DNA from 3 places in the Streptomyces sp. NPDC094448 genome. Region 3 is predicted to be linked to each of the others. Evidence: predicted binding sites of a transcription regulator. Region 3 holds the regulator's gene; each other region holds the start of a gene.
The links. The regulator HrcA, encoded in region 3, represses chaperone genes, less so after heat shock. The targets are predictions, from matches to a motif close to TTNGCACTCNGNNNNNCNGAGTGCNAA.

Region 1: groL (chaperonin GroEL) is a predicted target of HrcA. The motif match lies at 949-975, and genes of this name have one in related genera.
Region 2: groES (co-chaperone GroES) is a predicted target of HrcA. The motif match lies at 2,294-2,320, and genes of this name have one in related genera.

What each region holds. Positions count from the first base shown of each region.
Region 1 covers NZ_JBIWGU010000005.1:174,761-180,983, reverse strand. The annotation lists gene ACIQ9E_RS11765 (MoaD/ThiS family protein) at 1-74, shown strand, start outside; gene ACIQ9E_RS11760 (cold-shock protein) at 544-747, shown strand; gene groL (chaperonin GroEL) at 1,105-2,727, shown strand; gene ACIQ9E_RS11750 (hypothetical protein) at 2,869-4,533, opposite strand; gene ACIQ9E_RS11745 (hypothetical protein) at 4,523-6,184, opposite strand.
Region 2 covers NZ_JBIWGU010000008.1:154,754-160,976, reverse strand. The annotation lists gene ACIQ9E_RS17195 (SAM-dependent methyltransferase) at 1-478, opposite strand, end outside; gene ACIQ9E_RS17190 (polysaccharide deacetylase family protein) at 574-1,587, shown strand; gene groES (co-chaperone GroES) at 2,467-2,775, shown strand; gene groL (chaperonin GroEL) at 2,895-4,517, shown strand; gene ACIQ9E_RS17175 (hydroxyacid dehydrogenase) at 4,616-5,590, opposite strand; gene ACIQ9E_RS17170 (SDR family NAD(P)-dependent oxidoreductase) at 5,727-6,223, opposite strand, start outside.
Region 3 covers NZ_JBIWGU010000010.1:93,595-99,817, reverse strand. The annotation lists gene ACIQ9E_RS20530 (16S rRNA (uracil(1498)-N(3))-methyltransferase) at 1-662, opposite strand, end outside; gene ACIQ9E_RS20525 (nitronate monooxygenase) at 662-1,864, opposite strand; gene dnaJ (molecular chaperone DnaJ) at 2,096-3,232, opposite strand; gene hrcA (heat-inducible transcriptional repressor HrcA) at 3,233-4,264, opposite strand; gene ACIQ9E_RS20510 (MBL fold metallo-hydrolase) at 4,695-5,417, shown strand; gene ACIQ9E_RS20505 (DUF3097 domain-containing protein) at 5,428-6,223, shown strand, end outside.

The DNA of each region.
Region 1 (6,223 bases), on a different contig from region 3:
TCGAGCAGGGGCTGGAGACCGCGACCCCCGACGGCGCCGGAATCTCGATCATCCCGGCGGTCGCCGGCGGCTGACCGTCCGGCCCCGCACACGGGCGTACGCCCCGTCGGCGCGCCCGGGTCCCGCGGTCCGCGGCACTGACCCTCGGTCATCGAAATGGCCCCCTCCGTAAGAGAAACGGAGGGGGCCATTCTGCATGGTTGAACACGCTAGAGTTGGGGAACGCCCGGTGATCACCGGCCAGTGGCCAGGTATGAGAATGCGCCCGGACTCGATAAGAAGCAGCCAATGTGCAGGCACACTCTGCCTCATACATTCCTTTTGTCCGGTCGGACTTGCCCCGGAATTTCCTGAATTCAGGACAATTACCCGATAGTAGCCTTCCGGATTTCCCGCCCGATTGCCCTGTTGCAGAGGGCAGTTGTGCAGATACATTCAGCCGCGGTCGACGCGTTCCGGCGCACACCTGTGAGGTCGGGTGAGCTCAGACCCGGGTCCGCGAGGTGCGGTCCTGTGCAAGGGCCAGTAATAGGGGAGTTAGGCATGGCTCAGGGCACCGTCAAGTGGTTCAACGCGGAGAAGGGGTACGGCTTCATCGCGGTCGACGGTGGTGCGGATGTTTTCGTCCACTACAGCGCGATTCAGATGGACGGCTACCGCACCCTCGAAGAGGGGCAGCGGGTCGAGTTCGAGATCTCACAGGGCCAGAAGGGCCCGCAGGCCGACATGGTCAAGCTCTCGGCCTGACCGACTCTTCCTTCCGCGCGCTTGCGCGTCGACGCACACCAACGCTCGCACGCAGACGCATTCACCAGGGTCCGCACCCCGCTCACCGGGGCGCGGACCCTGCGCGTTTCCCGCCGCCGGAGCCCCGTGCCGCCCGCCGCCGGAGCCGGCCCCCGCCCGAGCGGCCTTGCACTCTCGGGTGCCGAGTGCTAATCATTGGCGTTAGCACTCTCCCAGTGAGAGTGATAACGAAGGGCCGAGTCGGTGAGGCTCGCCGGGTGCGCGGCGCATGGAGCTGCGTGGTCCGGCAGGCCGTCCGTCGCGGGCGCAGGCGCGGTCCGAAGAGCTTCCTACTCCAGTCCGTGGAGGACCCTTCACATGGCAAAGATCATCGCGTTCGACGAGGAGGCACGGCGCGGTCTCGAGCGCGGGATGAACCAGCTCGCCGACGCCGTCAAGGTCACCCTTGGCCCCAAGGGCCGCAACGTCGTCCTCGAGAAGAAGTGGGGCGCCCCCACGATCACCAACGATGGTGTGTCCATCGCCAAGGAGATCGAGCTGGAGGACCCGTACGAGAAGATCGGCGCCGAGCTGGTCAAGGAAGTCGCCAAGAAGACGGACGACGTCGCCGGTGACGGTACGACCACGGCGACCGTGCTGGCCCAGGCGCTGGTCCGCGAGGGCCTGCGCAACGTGGCCGCCGGTGCCAACCCGATGAGCCTGAAGCGCGGTATCGAGAAGGCCGTCGAGGCCGTCTCCGGTGCCCTCCTCGAGCAGGCGAAGGACGTGGAGACCAAGGAGCAGATCGCCTCCACCGCCTCCATCTCCGCCGGCGACACCCAGATCGGCGAGCTGATCGCCGAGGCCATGGACAAGGTCGGCAAGGAAGGCGTCATCACCGTCGAGGAGTCCCAGACCTTCGGTCTGGAGCTGGAGCTCACCGAGGGTATGCGCTTCGACAAGGGCTACATCTCGGCGTACTTCGCCACCGACATGGAGCGTATGGAGGCCGTCCTCGACGACCCGTACATCCTCGTCGTCAACTCCAAGATCTCCTCGGTCAAGGACCTCCTGCCGCTGCTGGAGAAGGTCATGCAGTCCGGCAAGGCGCTGCTGATCATCGCCGAAGACGTCGAGGCCGAGGCCCTGTCGACGCTGATCGTCAACAAGATCCGCGGCACCTTCAAGTCCGTCGCCGTCAAGGCCCCGGGCTTCGGCGACCGCCGCAAGGCGATGCTGAACGACATCGCCATCCTCACCGGCGGCACGGTCATCTCCGAGGAGGTCGGCCTCAAGCTGGAGAACGCGGGCCTCGACCTGCTGGGCCGCGCCCGCAAGGTGGTCATCACCAAGGACGAGACGACCATCGTCGACGGTGCCGGTGACAGCGACCAGGTCGCCGGGCGGGTCAACCAGATCCGCGCCGAGATCGAGAACTCCGACTCGGACTACGACCGCGAGAAGCTCCAGGAGCGCCTGGCGAAGCTGGCCGGCGGCGTGGCCGTCATCAAGGCCGGTGCCGCGACCGAGGTCGAGCTGAAGGAGCGCAAGCACCGCATCGAGGACGCCGTTCGCAACGCGAAGGCGGCCGTCGAGGAGGGCATCGTCGCCGGTGGTGGCGTGGCCCTGCTCCAGGCCTCCTCGGTCTTCGACAAGCTGGAGCTGGACGGCGACGAGGCGACCGGTGCCAACGCCGTGAAGCTCGCGCTGGAGGCCCCGCTGAAGCAGATCGCCGTCAACGCCGGCCTGGAGGGCGGTGTCGTCGTGGAGAAGGTGCGCAACCTGACCCCCGGCCACGGTCTGAACGCCGCGTCCGGCGAGTACGTCGACATGATCGCCGAGGGCATTCTCGACCCGGCGAAGGTCACGCGCTCCGCGCTCCAGAACGCCGCGTCGATCGCCGCGCTGTTCCTGACCACCGAGGCCGTCATCGCCGACAAGCCGGAGAAGGCCGCCGCGGCCGCTCCGGGCGGCATGCCGGGCGGTGACATGGACTTCTGATCCCGGGATCTCCCAGGATCGGCAAGCCCAGCCGTACCTACCGAAGGGCGGTACCCCCACTCCCAGTGGGGGTACCGCCCTTCGGCGTCGGCCCATGACCCGCAGGCCGGTCCGGGCGGTTGCCCGGACCGGCCTGCGGGTTCAGCGGACGTCGACGTAGTCCGAGGCGCCCGCGGCGTCGTAGTGCCGGGAGCTGCCGGTGTAGGTGAAGCGCCAGTAGCCGTCGGCACCTGCGCGGACCTTCATCACGGCCTTGCCCTTGGCGTCCGCCCGGACGTGCCCGGCGATGGACCACCTGGTGCTGCCCTTCGGGAGGAAGGACAGCGTCGCCCAGTGCTGGGCCAGGGGCCGCCAGGTGCTGCCGCTGCGCTCGGTGAGCGTGGCGGCGACGGTGAGGGTCGCGCCCTTCTTCACCGGCTCGGGGGTGGCGTTGGCGGTGGTCAGCCGGGTCGAGATCCGGGACAGCGGCGCCGGGGACGTCGATGTGCCGAGGAACTTCTGGGTGGTCGACGTGGTCAGCCGGTAGTAGCCGTTGCCGCCGCGGGCGGTGAGGCTGAACGCGTTCCAGTTCACCGAGTCGACATAGATCTGGGTGGAGACGAGGGTCTTCCAGGTCCGCTTGTCCCCGGAGTACTCCAGCCGCATCGGCTGCCAGTCGGACGGATGCGCATCGGTGGCGTAGGTGACACGGGCCGTGCCCTTGACCGTCACCGTGCCGTTGCTCGCGAGCGTGATGCTCGGCCGTACGGTGGTCTCCTGCGGCACCTCCAGAGCGCCGGCGGCGTAACCGTCCTCGTACGGGCCTTCCGGCCGGACCGACCAGGACGGGTAGCCGCTGGCTCCCGCCGCCGGGGTGAGTACGGCGGTGAAGCGGCCGTCGGCGTCCGTGGTGACGGTGGTCTTCCTGGCGGCGGCGTCCGCCACCACCGCGAGCCCGGCCACCGGCGCGCCCTGGTGGGTCACCCGGCCGGTGACGGTGAGCTTCTCGCCGGGCAGGATCCGCTTCTTGTCGGCGGTGGCGGCGATGTCGACCCGGCGTGCCGCGGGACTGCCGACATAGTTCTCGGCGTAGAGGGTGTCGTCGACACCGCTCTCCCGCATGGTGTGCCGGAGCTGCACATGGTGCTTGTAACGGCCCACCGCGACAACGGTGCTGAAGGCGCCGTCGGTGCCGGTGGTGACGGTGCCCGCGGCGTCCGGGGCGGGGTCGTTCCAGAACTGCCCCAGGCCCAGGTCGATCGTCCGGCCGGAGAGCGGGACCTGGTCGCCGGAGCCGGGCTGGATGCCGACGAGGGTGCCCTTGACCGTGCTGCCCCGGTTCTCCCAGGTGGGCTGGGCGATCCTCAGCCCCGCGGCCTGGAGCCGCATGGTGAAGTCGAGGGTGCCCGCGTTGGCCCGCGTCACCTGGGTGCCGTTGCTCTCGTCGACGGTGACATCGATGGTGTACCGGCCCAGTTCGGGAATGCTGCCGCCGTCCTCGGTGAGCTTCAGCTTTCCGTCGGCGGGAACCTGGTAGCGGCCGGAGCCCGGGACGGTCTCCGTCAGCTCGGGGACCTCCGCGACGACGGTGCTGCCGCTGCGGACGACCGCCGACACCTTGCTGATGGTGGCCCCGGGGGTGTCCGTCCAGGCGCCGACGGTGAACGAACCGCGCTGCTGCCGGTCGGTGACGGCGATTCCGATACCGGGGCCCCCGGCCGCCTGGGCGGCCAGGGCCGGGGCCGCGCCCGCGGCCAGCGCGAGCGCGGCGGCGGAGGCGACGAGGGAGAGCGCCATGGGCCGGCGCGTGATCGGATCAGCGCGCATCAATGTAGGTGTCCTTGGTCTCGGAGTAGAAGTAGCCGTTCATGGGCTCGGTGACGGCGGCCCAGGTCCCGTCGCTGTAGACCGGCGCCTTCAGGCTGTAGACGCCCTTGCTGTTGGTCTTGCCCTTGACGGACCAGTACCACTGGTCCTGGCCCTTGGGCTTGACGAGGATCATCACCTTGGCGCCGGGGTGCGCGATCCACTTGCCGTTGACCTGGCGCTGGACCGTACCCGAAACCGTCATGCTGCCGTTGATCTTGGGGCGGGAGGTGGAGTACCTGTGCCCCACGAACCGGGTGAGGTAGCGGCTGACGAACTTGGGCGCGGCGGCGGCCGCGACGAACCGGTCGGACTCCGCGTGGTAGAAGCGGTAGTAGCCGCGGATGTAGCCCTCCCTCTGGAGGCTCACCCGGCACTCGTTGGCGCTGTAGGAACCGGCCCTGACACCCGTCATGTTGTACCAGGTCCGCCCGTCGGGCGAGTACTGGAAGGCCACGAGCTCGCCGTCGCAGTCGACGCCGTAGACGCGGGCGCTCGCCGTCACCATGCCGAATGCGTCGATGCTGTACGCGGGCGAGCCCAGGGTGAGCCTCTCGGGTACGGCGATCGGGCTGGAGTCCGCGGTTTCGGGCAGATACACCGACGGCTTGGCGTGGGTGTAGACGGTGCCGGAGACGGTGGCCTTCGCGGTGTACGAGAAGGTGCCGTCGGCGGCGGACTTCCCGCTGCCGAGCGGGGTCTTGAGGTGCGCGTCGTAATAGATGGGCGGAGTCATCGACGACAGCACCGGGGCGTCGGCGTAGGGCTTCCAGCCCTCGTCGGTGAGCTTCTCGATCCGGCCCTTGACCGTGAAGGGCTGGCCCTTGTGGACCCGCCGCTTGTCGTTGACGGCCTGGATCCGGACCTGGGCCTTCTCCGCGGAGACCCAGGGCAGGTTGATGCCCGGAAGGACGGCGGTGTCGGCGGCGCCGGGCTTGAGGAACGCCAGACCGCCGGTGATCCGTCCCTCGGGTGTGACCGGAACGGAGAACTTGCCCTGGGCGTCGACGGTGGCGGCGGCGGTCAGAGTGCGGTACGCCACCGGCCACTCCCGTTCCACCTTGACCTGCACCTGCACCTCGGCGCCCTCCGGGGAGGGGCCGGTGATGCCGGTCGACGGGTCGAAGGTGGTGGCCGTGCCGGACAGCACGGTCGTCAGGTTGTCGATGTCCGTGCTGGTGCGGTCGAAGGCGACCGTGGCGACCTTGGCGCGCTTCAGATAGGCGAAGGTGCCGATGGTCTGCTGCTGGAGCGTTCCGCCGGGCAGGCGGTAGTCCACCCGGACCGGGTAGCTGCCGAAGGCCGTGCCTTCGGGGAGCCGGAGCGCCCGGTCGGTGGTCCAGGTGCCCTGGCCGTCTCCGGTGAGCTGCTCGTCCTCCAGCAGGACGGCCGCGTCGGGCTGGGTGGACGCCAGGACGGACGCCTTCACCCAGATCGCGTTGGACGGCAGTCCGACGGCGAGCTTTCCGTCGACCGTGGTGGTGACGGAGGACACCGCCGCATACGCGGCAGGTGCGGTGACGACGACGGGCACGGCGACGCCCGTCGACAGTGCGATAACGGCTGCCGTGCGCACGAAGGCGCGCGGCAGCTTGCGCGTTGAACGCGACAAGGGACCCCCCACAGGTCAGCAAGAGGCGGCGGGCCGCCG
Region 2 (6,223 bases), on a different contig from region 3:
CCAGTTCGCCGAGGCCGAGGGCGTCGGCGTTGGCGCGGACGGTGGCGGCCGTCAGCGGATCGCGGTCGACGGCCAGTACCCGGATGCCCGCCCGGGCCAGCGCGATCGCGTCACCGCCGATACCGCTGCACAGATCCGCGGTGCTGCGGACGCCGAGGGCCGCCAGCCGGGCGGCGCGATGGGCCGCGACGGGCGCGCGGGTGGCCTGCTCGACACCGTTCGGGGTGAAGAACATGCGGTAGGCGTCCGCCGCGCCGAATTTGGCCACCGCCCGCTGCCGGAGCCTGGCCTGTCCGAGCGCGGCCGACACCCGGTCCGCCGGATGGTCGCGGCGCAGCCTGGTCGCCAGGGCCAGCTCCCGGGCGGGGTCGTAGTCGCGCAGTTCGTCGAGGAGGGCCCGGCCCTCGGGGGACAGGAGGCCGGCGAGGGGTTCGGGGAGCGGGATGGCGGCGTCGTTCACCCGGCCATTCTCGGCCAGGTGCGGGCCGTGGCTGGGCCAGGTGGGTCACGGACCGGCGGTGACGGCGGTGTCGTACGGATCCTGCGGGGGGTCTGCTGTCAGGATTCAGCGCCATGCGGCTAGTACGACAAAACGGAAAGATGGGTGCAATGGGTTCGGATGGGTGGGGGGCGGCCGGGCGCCGCCCGAGGGCCCGCGGGGCGCTGCGGGGGCGTGTGGTCGCCGCCGCGCTGCTGGCCGGTGTACTCGGCTCCGGCTGTACCGTCCCCGGGCCCGGGGAGCACGGCGGCGCCCAGCCCCACCCCGGGGCTCAGGCGGAGGCGTCCCAGCTCGAACGGGCCGAGAAGGACGCCCACCGGTCCGGGCCCGCCGGTTCGCGCGCCGCCTATGTGGACCAGGTCGAGAAGGTGCAGAAGGCCAGGGCGGCCGCGATCGGCAGATGGGGCCTGGACAAGGTCCCCCTGCCCGCCCCCCAGCCGCCCGCCGCCAAACCCTTCCTCAACACCCGCAAGGGCTTCGAGGTCGAAGGCGGGGCGGCCCTCCCGCCGGTCTTCACCACCGTCCCGGTGAAGGAGAAGGTCGTCTTCCTGACGGTCGACGACGGAGCCGAGAAGGACCCCGACTTCATCCGGATGATGAGCGAACTGAAGATCCCGTACAGCGCCTTCCTCAGCGACTACGTGATCAACGACAACTACGGCTACTTCCGGCGTATGCAGGACGAGGGCGTCGCCCTCCACAACCACACCCTCAACCACCGCTATATGCCCGGACTCTCCTACGAGGCCCAGAAGAAGGAGATCTGCGGGCAGCAGGACAACCTCCGGCGGCTGTACGGGAAACGCCCGCCGCTCTTCCGGCCGCCCTACGGCAACTACAACGGCGACACCCTGCGCGCCGCCCAGGAGTGCGGGGTCAAGGCCGTACCGCTCTGGGCCGCCGAAGCCTTCCCCGACCATATGGAGTGGCGGGAATGGGACCGCGACCTCCACCCGGGCGACATCATCCTCACCCACTTCCGCGGCACCGGGGACTGGAAGGGCTCCATGCCCGATATGGTCCGCCAGGTCATGAAGACGGTCACCGACAAGGGATACGCCGTCGCCCGCCTAGAGGACTACGTGTGAGACCGGGCACGGCCGCACAGCTCGCGGCCGTGCTGGCCGCGGGGGCGCTGCTGGGCTGCTCCGGCTGCGCCTCCCCGGCCGTCGACCCCATCGAACGGCTGGGGAGGCGGGCGGTCCACTCCGGCGAGGCCCCGGCGGCGTCCCCGGCCCTGGCCCCCCGGACCTCCAAAGCGCCCGCGGGCCGGGCCCGTTCCGGACCGGAGCCCACGGCGGTACGGGGCAGAGCCCCCGCGACGGACCCCGCGGGCCGACCGGGCCCCGGGCCGCGGTCCGGAGACCCACGGGGCAGAGCCCCCGCGACGGACCCCGCGGGCCGACCCGGACCCGGGCCGCGGTCCGCGGAAGTACGGGGCGGGCCGGCGGTTCCGGCCGGGGGCCGCACGGGTGCCCGGGGCGCACCGGCGGAGCCCGGGGCGGTACGGAGCCGTGCTCCGCTCCGTACCCCCGCCTCCGGGCCCCCGGCCGCCCCCGCCTTCCATGCCCCCGCACTCGCCGAACCGGCCGGGCGCCTGCTGGACCGGCTCCACGGCACCCGCCGCCCCGCACCCCACCCGGGCGGCGCGCTGCGGGCACCCCGGGACCGGTAGCGCCCCCGAGGGCCGTACCGCCTTTTCCGGGACGCCCGGAAAAGGCGGGGAAAGCGGGGCGCGGAGCCCCTTCGCCCCCGCACGCCGATCCGCGACCGGTTCCGCCGACGGCGGACGCATTGGCACTCCGCTTGACCGAGTGCTAATCGCGGTCATAGTCTCGGGTCTGGCACTCCCCACTGGAGAGTGCCAACACAGCGACGGGCAGGTCCGGCACCCGCGACGACGGATCCACCTGGTCGCCACCTCAGACAGTTAACCCCGTGAGATCTCCGAAGGGGGAGGTCGGATCGTGACGACCGCCAGCTCCAAGGTTGCCATCAAGCCGCTTGAGGACCGCATTGTGGTCCAGCCGCTCGACGCCGAGCAGACCACGGCCTCCGGCCTGGTCATTCCGGACACCGCGAAGGAGAAGCCCCAGGAGGGCGCCGTCCTCGCGGTCGGCCCGGGTCGCTTCGAGAACGGCGAGCGCCTGCCGCTCGACGTCAAGGTCGGCGACGTCGTGCTCTACAGCAAGTACGGCGGCACCGAGGTGAAGTACAACGGCGACGAGTACCTCGTCCTCTCGGCCCGCGACGTGCTCGCGATCGTCGAGAAGTAAGCCGAGCAGTCTCCGCTTGTTCTTGATCTGCGCCCCTGGCACCCGCTGACTCTCACTAGCACGGGCGCTGGGGGCGCAGTTTTTCGCAGTACGTCTCAGAAGAGGACAGAAACGCTCCCATGGCGAAGATCCTGAAGTTCGACGAGGACGCCCGTCGCGCCCTTGAGCGCGGCGTCAACAAGCTTGCCGACACGGTCAAGGTGACGATCGGCCCCCGCGGCCGCAACGTCGTCATCGACAAGAAGTTCGGCGCCCCCACCATCACCAACGACGGTGTCACCATCGCGCGCGAGGTCGAGCTCGACGACCCGTACGAGAACCTCGGTGCCCAGCTCGTCAAGGAGGTGGCGACCAAGACCAACGACATCGCGGGTGACGGCACCACCACCGCGACCGTGCTGGCCCAGGCCCTCGTCCGCGAAGGCCTGCGCAACGTCGCCGCCGGCGCCTCCCCCGCCGCCCTGAAGAAGGGCATCGACGCCGCGGTCAAGGCCGTCTCCGACGACCTGCTCGCCACCGCCCGTCCCATCGAGGACAAGGCCGACATCGCCGCCGTCGCCGGGCTCTCCGCCCAGGACCCGCAGGTCGGCGAGCTCATCGGTGAGGCGATGGACAAGGTCGGCAAGGACGGTGTCATCACCGTCGAGGAGTCCAACACCTTCGGCCTGGAGCTGGACTTCACCGAGGGCATGGCCTTCGACAAGGGCTACCTCTCCCCCTACATGGTCTCCGACCAGGAGCGTATGGAGGCCGTCCTCGACGACCCGTACATCCTGATCAACCAGGGCAAGATCGGCTCCATCCAGGACCTGCTGCCGCTCCTGGAGAAGGTCATCCAGGCCGGCGGCTCCAAGCCGCTGCTGATCATCGCCGAGGACGTCGAGGGCGAGGCGCTCTCCACCCTCGTCGTCAACAAGATCCGCGGCACCTTCAACGCCGTCGCCGTGAAGGCCCCCGGCTTCGGCGACCGCCGCAAGGCGATGCTCCAGGACATGGCCACCCTCACCGGTGCCACCGTCGTCTCCGAAGAGGTCGGCCTCAAGCTCGACCAGGTCGGCCTCGACGTCCTCGGCACCGCCCGCCGCGTCACCGTCACCAAGGACGAGACCACCATCGTCGACGGCGGCGGCAGCAGCGACGAGGTCGCCGGCCGCGTCAACCAGATCAAGGCCGAGATCGACGCCACCGACTCCGACTGGGACCGCGAGAAGCTCCAGGAGCGCCTCGCCAAGCTCGCCGGCGGCGTCTGCGTGATCCGGGTCGGCGCCGCCACCGAGGTGGAGCTCAAGGAGAAGAAGCACCGCCTCGAGGACGCCATCTCCGCGACCCGCGCCGCGGTCGAGGAAGGCATCGTCTCCGGCGGAGGCTCCGCCCTCGTCCACGCCGCCAAGGTCCTCGAAGACAACCTCGGCAAGCAGGGCGACGAGGCCACCGGTGTCGCCGTGGTCCGCCGCGCCGTCGTCGAGCCGCTGCGCTGGATCGCCGAGAACGCCGGCCTGGAGGGCTACGTCATCACCTCCAAGGTCGCCGAACTCGACAAGGGCCAGGGCTTCAACGCCGCCACCGGCGAGTACGGCGACCTGGTGAAGGCCGGCGTCATCGACCCGGTCAAGGTCACCCGCTCCGCCCTGGAGAACGCCGCCTCCATCGCCTCCCTGCTCCTCACGACCGAAACCCTGGTCGTCGAGAAGAAGGAAGAGGAGCCGGCCGACGCGGGCCACGGCCACGGTCACTCGCACTGACCTTTTTGAAGGCTCCGCAGGTCCTTGAACGGGCCCGATCCGGTATCACCGGGTCGGGCCCGTTCCCGTTTCCCCGTTCCCGTTTCCCTGTTCCCGAGTTACGCGGAACGGGCCAGCGACTCCCTCGTCACCGGCTCCGCGAACGGCAGCCCGTTCGCGTACCGCTCCAGCTCGTCCAGCGCCAGCTCCGCCATCCGGTGCAACTCATTGCCCAGCGAACCCGCCAGATGCGGGGTCAGCAGCACATTCGGCAGCGAGTAGAGCGGAGAATCCCGCGGCGGTACCTCGGGCTCGGTCACGTCCAGCACCGCGTACAGCCGCCCCGACACCAGCTCCCGCACCAGCGCGGCCCCGTCCACCAGGGAACCCCGCGAGGTGTTGATCAGCGTGGCACCGTCCGGCAGCAGCCCCAGCCGGCGGGCATCCAGCAGATGACGGGTCTCCGGCAGCTGCGGCGCATGCACCGAAACGGTGTCGCTCCGGGCGCACAACTCGTCCAGACCCACCGGAATCGCCCCCGGCGGCGCGGGTGTGTACGGGTCGTACAGCAGCACATCCAGATCGAAGGACCGCAGCAGCTCGACCACCCGCCGGCCCGTCCGGGACGCGCCGACGATGCCGACCGTACGGCGGTGGTTGCCCAGCCCCGTCAGTTCGGCACCCCAGTCATGGGCGGCCCGCAGCTCCGCGTACCGCCGGGCCGACGAAAGGACCCGCTTCCCCGCGAACAGAATCGCCGCCAGCGTGTACTCCGCGACCGGGACCGCATTCGCCGATGCCGCCGACGACACCGCGACCCCCCGCTCCCAGCAGGCGTCCGTGAGGTGCTCCTTCACCGAACCCGCGGCATGCACCACCGCCCGCAGCGCGGGCGCCGCCGCCAGCGCGCCGGAGTCGAGAACCGGTGCGCCCCAGCAGGTCAGCAGCACCTCCGCGGCGGCGAGAGCATCCCGTACCGCCGGTGAGGGAGACCGCAGATCATGGGCGACCAGGCCCGGATCGGTGCGGGCCAGGGCCATGAGCCGGGCCGACTGCCGTGGAGTGAAGAGCCGGGCCGGGACCTCCGGCCGCATGGCCAGCAGCACCCGCGGCCCGGCCCCCGCCGTCCGGGGGCGTCCGCCGGTCCGCCGCGGGACCTCGCCGTACCCCGCACCGACCACGCCGACCGCCTCCCTGTCTCCCGCCGGGGCCCGCGGCCCGGCCGCGGCCCTACCGTGGCCCGTACTTCCGGCCGGTCCTCGACGACACACCGCCCAGCAGCCCGCGCGGCGCCAGCTTCACCACACCCATCAGCGCCTTGTACCGCGGATCCGGGATCGACACCGGCTTCCCACGCGCCAGATCGGCGAGGGCCGCCGACACCAGCTTGTCCGCGTCGAGCCACAGCCACCCCGGGATGTTCTCCGTCCCCATCCCCGCCCGCTCATGGAACTCGGTACGGACGAAACCGGGGCAGAGCGCCATCAGCCGTACGCCCGAACCCGCCAGGTCCCGCGCCACGCCCTGGGTGAACTGGACCACCCACGCCTTGGACGCACCATAGGTGCCCCGCGGTACAAAAGCCGCCACCGACGCCACATTGACCACACCGCCCCGGCCCCGCTCCCGCATCGGCTCCACCGCCGCCGACGTCAGCCGCAGCACCGCCTCGCAGTGCACCTTGAGCATCGTCAGCTCATCGGCCATGGAGACTTCGAGGAAGCGGC
Region 3 (6,223 bases):
AGCCGGTACGGACGGGCCCCGGCCGCCTCGAACAGGGCGATCTCCTCCGGCGACACCCCGCCCTCCGGTCCGACGACGACCACGACGGAGCCCGTGGCGGGCAGTCCGGCGGTGGCGAGGGGTTCCGCGCCCTCCTCGTGGAGGACGGCGGCGAAGTCGGCCTCGGCGAGGAGTTCGGCGACCCGGCGGGTGGTGGCCGGTTCGGTGATCTCGGGGAAGCGGAGGCGGCGCGACTGCTTGCCCGCCTCGCGTGCGGTGGCCCGCCACTTCGCCAGGGATTTGGCGCCCCGCTCGCCCCGCCACTGGGTGATGCAGCGCGCCGCGGACCAGGGGACGATCGCGTCGGTGCCGGTCTCCGTCATGGTCTCCACGGCGAGTTCGCCGCGATCGCCCTTGGGGAGCGCCTGGACGACGGTGATCCGGGGCGAAGGCTCGGGCTCATCGGGGAACGAGACCGGTTCGACGACCAGCCGGTCCTTGCCCTCGGTGCGCAGGACCCGGCCGGCGGCGCCGCGGCCGCGGCCGTCGGTGAGGACGACGTCCTCACCGGGCTGGAGCCGTTTCACGGAGACGGCGTGCCGGCCCTCGGGGCCGTCCAGGACGAGGGGGGAGCCGGGGGCGGCGCCGTCGAGGGAGTCGACGACGAACACGGGCGCGGTCATCAGGAGTCCGCCCGTCCGCCGGTGGAGCCGCCGACGGCAGCGGTACGGCCCGTTCCGCCGGGGCCGTCGTCGCCCGCCGGGTCCTCCGGGTCCGGCCGGCCGCCGTCCGGGCCCGGGGCGTGCTGTTCGGTGCCCTGCCAGACGGTGTGCTGCCATTCGGCGACGAGTGTGTCCACCAGTTCGGCGGCCGGGAGCGCACGGGCCATCCGGTGGCCCTGTCCGGCCCAGAGCGCCATGCCCTGCGGATCGCCCGCCTGCGCCGCGGCCTTCCGCAGCCCGGTCGTCAGATGGTGCACCTCGGGGTAGGCGGCCGGGGCGTACGGGCCGTGCTCGCGCAGGAAGCGGTTGACCAGACCGCGGGCGGGCCGGCCGGTGAAGGCGCGGGTCAGCTCGGTGCGGACGAACAGCGGATTGGTCATGGCCTGCTTGTGCAGCGGATTGGCCCCGGACTCGGGGCAGACCAGGAACGCCGTGCCGAGTTGGGCCGCGCTCGCCCCGGCCGCCAGCACGGCCGCGATCTGGCTGCCCCGCATCAGCCCGCCGGCGGCGATGACCGGCAGGTCGACGACGTCCCGGACGAGGGCGATCAGGGTCAGCAGCCCGATACCAGTACCGTCCGCCGCCGGATCGTCGCGGTGGGTGCCCTGGTGGCCGCCCGCCTCGATGCCCTGGACGCAGACCGCGTCGGCGCCCGCCCACTGCGCTGCCTGGGCCTCTTCGGGCGTAGTGACGGTGACGACGGTGTAGGTGCCCGTCCGGGCGAAGGACGCGAGGACGTCCGGGGCGGGGCAGCCGAAGGTGAAGGAGACCACCGGGACCGGATCGTCCCGCAGGATGGCCAGTTTGGCCTCGTAGCCGTCGTCGCGGCCGGACTCCGGATCGCCGAGCGGTGTCTCGTACCAGCTCGACTCGCCCGCGAGCTGCTGGCGGTAGACCTCGACGGCGCTCGGATCGGAGGTCCGGGGCTGCGGCATGAACAGGTTCACGCCGAACGGCCGTGAGGTGAGCCCCCGGATCTGCTTGATCTCCTGGTACATCCCGTCGGTGGTCTTGTACCCGGCGGCGAGGAATCCGAGGCCGCCCGCTTCGGAGACGGCGGCGGCGAGGCGCGGGCTGGACGCCCCTCCGGCCATCGGCGCGGCGATCACCGGTTGCCGGAGCAGATCGGAAAGGGCGGGGGAGCCGGAGGGCGCGGAGGACATGCAGGCATCGTGCCACCTGCGTACGTCCGTGACGAAACGGGCCCCGGGTACCTGCCCGCCGCAATGTCGTGCAAAGGGGTCCGGCGCGGCCCGGGGGCGGGACCCGTGGGGCCGGCGGCCGGCCCGGGGACGGGCCCCTTCGGGTCCGGCACCCGGAGCGGGGACCGGGCAGGAGGGTCCCCGAGGCGGCCGGGCGCCGCGGAGCCCCCCCCATGACCGGTCGGGCACGGTCTAACGGCCGTTGAAGGCGTCCTTCAGCCGGGAGAACAGGCCCTGCTGGCCGGGCTGGAACTGGCCCTGCGGCCGCTCTTCGCCGCGCAGCTTCGCCAGTTCCCGCATCAGCCGCTCCTGCTCGGGGTCGAGCTTCATCGGGGTCGTCACCTCGACATGGACGATGAGGTCACCGCGCCCGCCGCCGCGCAGATGCGTCACCCCGCGACCGTGCAGCGGGATCGACTGCCCGGACTGCGTACCGGGGCGGATGTCGACCTCCTCCAGACCGTCGAGGGTCTCCAGTGGCACCTTCGTACCGAGGGCGCCCGCCGTCATCGGAATGGTGACCGTGCAGTGCAGATCGTCGCCGCGGCGCTGGAACACCGGATGCGGCAGCTCGTGGATCTCGACGTACAGATCGCCGGCGGGGCCGCCGCCGGGGCCGACCTCGCCCTCCCCGGCCAGCTGGATACGGGTCCCGTTGTCGACGCCCGCGGGGATCTTGACCGTCAGCGTACGGCGGGAGCGGACCCGGCCGTCGCCCGCGCACTCGGGGCACGGGGTGGGCACGACCGTACCGAAACCCTGGCACTGCGGGCACGGCCGGGAGGTCATGACCTGGCCCAGGAAGGACCGCGTGACCTGGGAGACCTCACCGCGGCCGCGGCACATGTCGCAGGTCTGCGCCGAGGTACCGGGCGCGGCGCCCTCGCCGGAGCAGGTGGTGCAGACGACGGCCGTGTCGACCTGGATGTCCTTGGTGGTGCCGAAGGCCGCCTCGTTGAGTTCGATCTCCAGCCGGATCATCGCGTCCTGGCCGCGCCGGGTGCGCGAACGGGGGCCGCGCTGGGACGCCGTACCGAAGAAGGCGTCCATGATGTCCGAGAAGTTCCCGAAGCCGCCCGCGCCGAAGCCGCCGGCCCCGCCGCCGCCCGACTGGGACAGCGGATCGCCTCCGAGGTCGTAGACCTGCTTCTTCTGCGGGTCCGACAGCACCTCGTAAGCGGCGTTGATCTCCTTGAACCGCTCCTGGGTCTTCGGGTCCGGGTTCACGTCCGGGTGGAGTTCCCGGGCAAGTCTGCGGAACGCCTTCTTGATCTCGTCCTGGGAGGCGTCGCGGCGCACGCCGAGTACGGCGTAGTAGTCCGTGGCCACTTACGACTCCGCCAGGATCTGTCCGACGTAACGTGCCACTGCGCGTACCGCTCCCATCGTTCCGGGGTAGTCCATGCGGGTCGGTCCGACCACGCCGAGTTTGGCAACTGCCTCGTCGCCCGAACCGTAGCCCACGGTCACGACGGACGTTGCGTTGAGCCCCTCGTGGGCGTTCTCATGACCGATGCGCACGGTCACGCCCATGCCTCCGCCGGACTCCTTGGCCTCGCCGAGCAGCTTGAGGAGCACCACATGCTCCTCCAGCGCCTCCAGCACCGGCCGGATCATCAGGGGGAAGTCGTGTCCGAAGCGGGTGAGATTGGCGGTACCGCCGATCATCAGCCGCTCCTCGGTCTCCTCGACGAGGGTTTCGAGGAGGGTGGAGAGCACGGTGGTGACCGTGCCGCGGTCGTCCGGCTCGTCGAAGGAGTCGGGCAGGTCCTGCACCAGCGGCGGCACATCGGTGAACCGGCGGCCGACGACCCTGCTGTTGAGCCGGGCCCGCAGATCGGCGAGGGAGGCCTCGCCGAAGGGGGCGGGGCAGTCGATCATCCGCTGCTCGACCCGGCCGGTGTCGGTGATCAGGACCAGCATCAGCCGGGCGGGCGCCAGCGAGAGCAGTTCGACATGGCGGACCGTGGACCGGGTCAGCGAGGGGTACTGCACGATCGCGACCTGGCGGGTCAGCTGCGCCAGCAGCCGTACCGTACGGCCGACGACGTCGTCGAGATCGACCGCGCCGTCGAGGAAGCTCTGGATGGCGCGCCGCTCGGCCGCGGAGAGCGGCTTGACCCCGGCGAGCCGGTCGACGAAGAGGCGGTAGCCCTTGTCGGTGGGGATGCGCCCGGCGCTGGTGTGGGGCTGGGCGATGAAGCCCTCCTCCTCCAGCACGGCCATATCGTTGCGGACAGTGGCCGGGGAGACGCCGAGCTGATGGCGTTCGGTGAGCGCCTTGGAGCCGACGGGCTCCTCGGTGCCCACATAGTCCTGGACGATGGCGCGCAGCACCTCGAGTCTGCGTTCGCTGAGCATCCCGCGCACCTCCAACTGTTTCGTCCGACCGCTCTGTCCGCCCTCGGATCCCGGGGCGGACGGACGGTTCTCGGGATCGTTCCCCGGTGACCCATCTGGCACTCCACATGCGCGAGTGCCAAATCTTCCCCGTGCCAGTGTACGGCCGCCCGGTGCGGGCGGAGCAAGACGACCGGTCACGCTACCGTGCGCCCCGGCCGGGCGCTCCCCCGCCCGCCTCCGGTCCTTTCCGTCCGCCTCGTCCGTCCCATGCGCCCTGCCTGTCTCATGTCATGCGCCTTGTCCGTCTCATGTCATGCACCTTGTCCGTCGTATGCGCCTTGTCCGTCTTATGCGCCTCGTCCGTACCCGCCGGTCCGCTTCGCCGCGGTCCGCGGGTGGTCCCGCCGGCCGTCCACGGGTGCGGGGGCCGTGGCGATAGCGTCCCGGTATGGACATCGCTTGGGAAGACCACGGCTGGGAGCGGCTGGCCGAGGGGGTGGGCCGGTGCAGGCTGCCCGGGTGGGACGCGACCTGCGGGCTGATCGCCGGCCGGGACGGCGCGCTGCTGTACGACACGGGCTCGACGCTCGCGGAGGGTGCCGCGCTGCGGGCCGGGGCCGAGGCGCTGCTGGGCGGCCGCCGGGTGACGCATATCGCGCTCAGCCATCCGCACTTCGACCATGTGATGGGTACGGCGGCGTTTCCCGGTGCCGAGGTGTTCGGGGCGGTCGGCATGGACACGCTGCTGCGGCGGGACCGGGAGGAACTGCGGGCGGACGCGGTGCGGTTCGGGGTGCCGGAGGAGGAGGCGGCGCGGTCGGCGGAGTCGCTGGTGGCGCCGGGGCACACGGTCACCGGGGAGCGGATGCTGGACCTGGGCGGGCGCCGGGTGCTGCTGGCGAACGTCGGTCCCGGGCACACCGGGCACGATCTGGCGGTCCTGGTGCCCGGCGAGCCCGAGGTGGTGTTCTGCGGGGATCTGGTGGAGGAGTCGGGTGAACCGCAGGCGGGTCCGGACGCGGTCGGGGCCCGCTGGCCGGCCGCCCTGGACCGGCTGCTGGCGCTGGGCGGGGAGGACGCCGCCTATGTCCCGGGGCACGGGGCCGTGGTCGGCGCGGCGTTCGTCCGGGCGCAGCGCACTGCGCTGGCGGAGCGCTTCGCGGTGTCGTAGCGTCGGGCAAATGCGCAGCTACAGCCCTGATCTGACCCCGCCGTGGAAGAAGCGGGCGCCGGTGCCGGAGGTGCCCGCGGACCCCTCGGACCCCGATCTGGTGGTGGAGGAGGTCACCACGGGATTCTGCGGGGCAGTGGTGGGGTGCGAGGCGGGGACGGTGACGCTGGAGGACCGCTTCGGCAAGCACCGGGTGTTCCCGCTGGCGCCGCGGGGCTTTCTGCTGGACGGGCAGGTCGTGACGCTGGTACGCCCGGGGGCCGGGGCTCCGGCCCGCCCGGCGCGGACGGCGTCCGGTTCCCTCGCGGTGCCGGGGGCGCGGGCGCGGGTGGCGCGGGCGGGCCGGATCTATGTGGAGGGCCGCCACGACGCCGAGCTGGTGGAGAAGGTATGGGGCGACGATCTCCGCATCGAGGGCGTGGTGGTGGAGTATCTGGCGGGCATCGACGATCTGCCCGCGATCGTCGAGGAGTTCGCCCCCGGTCCGGACGCCCGGCTGGGGGTCCTGGTGGACCATCTGGTGCCGGGTTCCAAGGAATCCCGGATCGCGGCGTCGGTGACCGATCCGCAGGTGCTGGTGGTGGGGCATCCCTATATCGACGTATGGGGTGCGGTGAAACCGTCGTCGCTGGGCATCGCCGGATGGCCGCGGGTGCCCCGCGGCGAGGACTGGAAGACGGGCGTCTGCCGGGCCCTGGGCTGGCCCGCCAACACGGGCGCGGCCTGGCAGCACATCCTGTCCCGCGTCGGCTCCTACAAGGATCTGGAGCCGGAGCTGCTGGGCCGGGTGGAGGAGCTGATCGACT